One region of the Isoptericola sp. NPDC055881 genome, then DNA from elsewhere that is predicted to be linked to it. Evidence: predicted binding sites of a transcription regulator. Region 1 holds the regulator's gene; the other holds the start of a gene.
What was found. The regulator LexA, encoded in region 1, represses DNA repair genes until DNA is damaged. The targets are predictions, from matches to a motif close to TCGAACANNTGTTCGA.
Positions count from the first base shown of each region.

Region 2: the regulator LexA is predicted to act here: its motif matches at 1,383-1,398, upstream of ruvA (Holliday junction branch migration protein RuvA).

Region 1 is NZ_JBSHCR010000041.1:12,626-15,014, reverse strand. It holds gene ACWGKI_RS13375 (L-lactate dehydrogenase) at 1-594, shown strand, start outside; gene lexA (transcriptional repressor LexA) at 649-1,437, opposite strand; gene ACWGKI_RS13365 (LysM peptidoglycan-binding domain-containing protein) at 1,716-2,054, shown strand; gene nrdR (transcriptional regulator NrdR) at 2,201-2,389, shown strand, end outside.
Region 2 is NZ_JBSHCR010000027.1:24,259-26,647, forward strand. It holds gene ruvB (Holliday junction branch migration DNA helicase RuvB) at 1-734, opposite strand, end outside; gene ruvA (Holliday junction branch migration protein RuvA) at 727-1,353, opposite strand; gene ruvC (crossover junction endodeoxyribonuclease RuvC) at 1,480-2,070, opposite strand; gene ACWGKI_RS10315 (YebC/PmpR family DNA-binding transcriptional regulator) at 2,342-2,389, opposite strand, start outside.

The DNA.
Region 1 (2,389 bases):
GTGACCAACCCCGTCGACGTGGTCACCTACGCCGCCCAGGAGGTCAGCGGTCTGCCCCGGGAGCGGGTCTTCGGCAGCGGCACGGTGCTCGACTCGTCCCGGCTGCGCGACGCCCTCGCCCGGCACTGCGGCGTCGCCGTCGGGAACGTGCACGCGAACATCGCGGGCGAGCACGGAGACTCGGAGATCGTGCTGTGGAGCTCGGCGTCGATCGCCGGGGTGCCGCTTCTCGACTGGCGTCCCTTCCGGGGACGCCCGCCGCTCGACGAGACTGCCCGCAGCCAGATCGCCACCGACGTGGTCGAGTCCGCCTACCGGGTCATCGCGGGCAAGGGCGCCACCAACTACGCCGTCGGCCTGGCCGCCACCCGCATCATCGAGGCGGTCCTCAACGACGAGCACCGCGTGATGAACGTGTCCTCGCGACTCGACGGGTTCTACGGGATCAGCGACGTCTGCCTGTCGGTGCCGTCACTCGTGGACCGGCGCGGCGTGGCTGAGACGATCGACACCCCGCTGTCCGACGACGAGGTGGCAGGCCTGCGGGCGTCGGCCGAGGGGATGCGCGAGGTGCAGGGCCGGCTCGGCCTCTGACGGTCCGCGCCACCTGGTGACCTGGTGCCACACCCGGCGGCCGGGTGAGCGCCCTCAGAGGCTGCGGAGCACCGCCACGACGCGTCCCAGCACCTGGGCCTCGTCCCCCGGGATCGGGGAGTAGGCGCTGTTCTGCGGCATGAGCCAGGTGTGCCCGCCGGTCTGCTTGAAGGTCTTGACCGTGGCCTCGCCGTCGATCATCGCCGCGACGACCTCGCCGTTCTCCGCGACCGGCTGGCTGCGCACCACGACCCAGTCGCCGTCGCAGATGGCCGCCTCGACCATCGAGTCGCCGGCGACCTTCAGCAGGAACAGGTCGCCGTCGCCCACGATCTGCCGAGGGAGCGGGAACACGTCCTCGACGACCTGCTCGGCGAGGATCGGGCCGCCGGCCGCGATCCGCCCCACCAGCGGGACGTAGGACGGCGCCCCCGCGGCCTCTGCGTCGGACCCGGCGACCGACCCGGCGACGAAGCCGGACGTCCGGGGAGCGGGCTCGTGCCCCGCGGCCTCCGCCGCCGGCGACTCCGGGTCGACGACCTCGATCGCACGCGGCCGGTTCGGGTCGCGGCGGAGGTAGCCCTTGCGCTCGAGCGTCGTGAGCTGGTGCTTGACCGAGGAGGGGCTCGCCAGGCCGACGGCCTCGCCGATCTCCCGCATCGTCGGCGGGTATCCGCGGTCCTCGACGGAGCGCCGGATCGTCTCCAGCACCCGCCGCTGGCGCGGCGTGAGGCGGTCGGCCGAGGGGGCGAGCTCGCTCACCGACGCCAGGGCGACCGGGGGTGCCGCCGGGGCGTCCTCGCGGGTCTCCGCCTGCGCCGGCCACGGCGCAGCAGCCGTCATGGACGCCGGGGCCTGGTCCCGTCCGCTGGTCATCGCGTTCTCCGTCCTGCAGGGGCGCGGCCCGTGGGCGGGCCGATGAAATCCGACAAACCTTCCATCGCGCTGCTGGTCACTCTAGGCCAGTTCGGGCGGGACATCAAACATCTGTTCGATCAGGTCTCGACCGTGTCGCCGGGGCGTGGTACACCTAGTACAGCAGTTCGACGTACAGGTGTTCGACGAACGGATGTTCGACGGGCCGCCGCGGCGGCGACACGACGCGTACCGGAGGTAGGACGATGCAGAACCCGCGCAGCACCACGGACGCACCGGGGTTCCTCGGGCTCGGCGGGCTTCGGCTCACCCGCCGGGGCCGCGCGGTGATCGCGGTCCTGGTCCTCCTGGTCCTCGTCGGCGCGGGGCTCGTCGGGCAGCGCGCGGTGGCCGAGTCGCCCGGATCGGGTGTGGAGGTGCGGCTGCACACCGTCGCGCCGGGGGAGACCCTCTGGCAGTACGCGCAGTCGGTGCGCGACTCGGGCGAGGACCTGCGCGACGTGGTCGCCGACCTGCGCGAGCTCAACGGCCTGACGACGGCCGAGCTGCAGACCGGACAGGTCGTGCTCCTCCCGCAGGACTGAACCCCCGCGCTGGTGCGGTGGTGGACGGCGGTGCGGACGGGTCCGCCGCGATGGGAGGATGGACCCTGCTTGCGCCCTGCGCGGCCCGCCGCTTACGTTGTCGGGCAGCCGGGCGCCGGTCCGGAGCCGAGCGCAGGAGACCAGCGATGCACTGCCCGTTCTGCCGCCATGCGGACTCGCGAGTCATCGACTCGCGCACTTCCGACGACGGTTCGTCCATCCGCCGCCGGCGGCAGTGCCCGGCGTGCCAGCGTCGCTTCACGACGATCGAGACGGCGAGCCTCTCGGTCGCCAAGCGATCAGGCGTGACCGAGCCGTTCAGTCGCGACAAGGTG
Region 2 (2,389 bases), on a different contig from region 1:
CCGCGCACCTGCGCCCAGTCGCGGACGCGGCGCAGCAGCCGGTTCGCGATGCGGGGGGTGCCGCGTGACCGGCCGGCGATCTCGTGCGCGGCCGCGTGCTGCAGGTCGACGCCGAGCAGCCCGGCCGAGCGCAGGATGACGCGCTCCAGCTCCGCGGCGTCGTAGAAGTCGAGGTGTCCGGTGAAACCGAACCGGTCGCGCAGCGGCGCGGGCAGCAGGCCGGAGCGCGTGGTGGCTCCCACCACCGTGAACGGCGGCAGCGCGAGCGGGATGGCGCTGGCGCCGGCGCCCTTGCCGACGACGACGTCGACACGGAAGTCCTCCATCGCCACGTACAGCAGCTCCTCCGCAGGGCGCGCGAGGCGGTGGATCTCGTCGATGAAGAGGACCTCACCCTCCTCGAGCGAGGAGAGGACGGCCGCCAGGTCGCCCGCGTGCTGGATCGCCGGGCCGCTGGTGACGCGCAGCGACGTACCGAGCTCCGCCGCGATGATCATGGCCAGCGTGGTCTTGCCCAGCCCGGGCGGCCCGGACAGCAGCACGTGGTCGGGGGCGGCTCCGCGCGCCAGGGCCGCCTGGAGCACCAGGGAGAGCTGGTCGCGCACGACGCGCTGACCGACGAACTCGTCGAGCTTCTTGGGGCGCAGGGCCGCCTCGGCCGCCCGCTCGACGTCGTCGGCCGAGGACGTGACGAGGCGCTCTCCCCCGTACTCCGGCTCCGAGGGGTCAGCCACGTCGTCCGCCGAGGGAGCGAAGGGCCGCCCGCAGCGTGGCCGCGACGTCCAGCGGGCCGTCGTCGGCGCGGTCCGCGAGGACGCGCTCGACCGTGTCCTGGGCGACCTTCGCCGCCCAGCCCAGGCCGACCAGCGCGTCGACCACCTGGTCGCGCGCGGGGTCTCCGCTCGCGACGGGCGCCTCGTCCTGGACGACGTCGCCGGGTCCGGCCGCGGCCGGGGCGCCGAGCTTGCCCGACAGCTCCAGCACGAGGCGCTGCGCGCTCTTGGGCCCGACGCCGGGCACCCGGCGCAGCGCGGCGAGGTCCTCGGTCGCGACGGCGCGCCGCAGGGCGTCGGGGGTGAGCACGGCGAGCATCGCCAGGGCGATGCGCGGGCCGACCCCGGACACCGACTGCGCCGTCTCGAACACCTCGCGCTCGTCCGCCTCCGCGAACCCGAACACCGTCATCGAGTCCTCCCGGACGACGAGCGTGGTGTGCAGCTGCGCGCGCTCCCCCACCCGTAGTCCGGCGAGGGTGCCCGGGGTGGCGTGGACGAGGTACCCGACCCCGCCCACGTCGAGCACGGCCCGCTCCAGCGTCACGTGCGTGACTGTGCCGGTCAGGGAGGCGATCACCGAGGTCCTTCCATCGAGCTGGCCGTGCGTCGAACACCCGTACGAGGCGTCACTGTAACAACCGGGCCCGACACTCCGGGCGGCGACACGGGCAGGACCGCGCGTCCTCCCCGGGCGGGGCCGTCGTCAGCGGGTGGTGCGGGACGGTGCGCCGCGGTGCGAGGTGGTGCGGGCGGTGCGCTCCGCTGCCGCCCAGGCACGCTGCGCGGGGGTGAGCTCGTTCCGCTCGCCACCCTGCAGCGCCCCTGAGGGACGCCAGAGGTGGGTCACGGCGAGGGCGAGGGCGTCCGCGGCGTCGGCCGGGCGGGGCAGCTCCTCCAGGCCGAGGATGCGCGCGATCATCCGCTGCACCTGCTCCTTGCCGGCGCGGCCGGAACCGGTGACGGCAGCCTTGACCTCGCTGGGGGTGTGCATCGCGACGGGCACGCCCCGCTTCGCGGCGGCGACCATCGCGAGCCCGGCCACCTGCGCGGTGCCCATGACGGTGCTGCGGTTGTTCTGGGCGAACACGCGCTCCACGGCCACGACGTCGGGCACCGTCCGCTCGAGCCACTCGTCGAGCCCCTGCGCGATACAGAGCAGGCGCAGGTCCACGCTCAGCTCGGGCTCGCTGCGCACGACCCCGACGTCGACCATCCGGGCCCTGCGTCCCGGCAACGAGTCGACGACGCCGACCCCGCACCGGGTCAGCCCCGGATCCACCCCCAGCACTCGCACGCGGTCACCATCTCACGCACCGCGGACACCCCCGCGCAGGCGCGACGACGGCCCCGCACGGGACACAGATCACGCCCAGCCTCCTCCCACCACGAGGAGGACCCGCCACGAGCGAACGCGGCGGAGCGACGCGGGCGGGTCGGGTGGGACGTGTCGCGAGGCTGGCCGGGCCTGGCGGGAGGCCGCGAGGAACGAGCGGCCGGATGGCGCGCCTCGCGACACGTCCCACCCGACCCGCCCGCCCCAGCCACGAGCTGCAAGAACGAGGCGGTCAGTCCTCGTCAAGCGCCGCCATGACCTCGTCCGAGGCGTCGAAGTT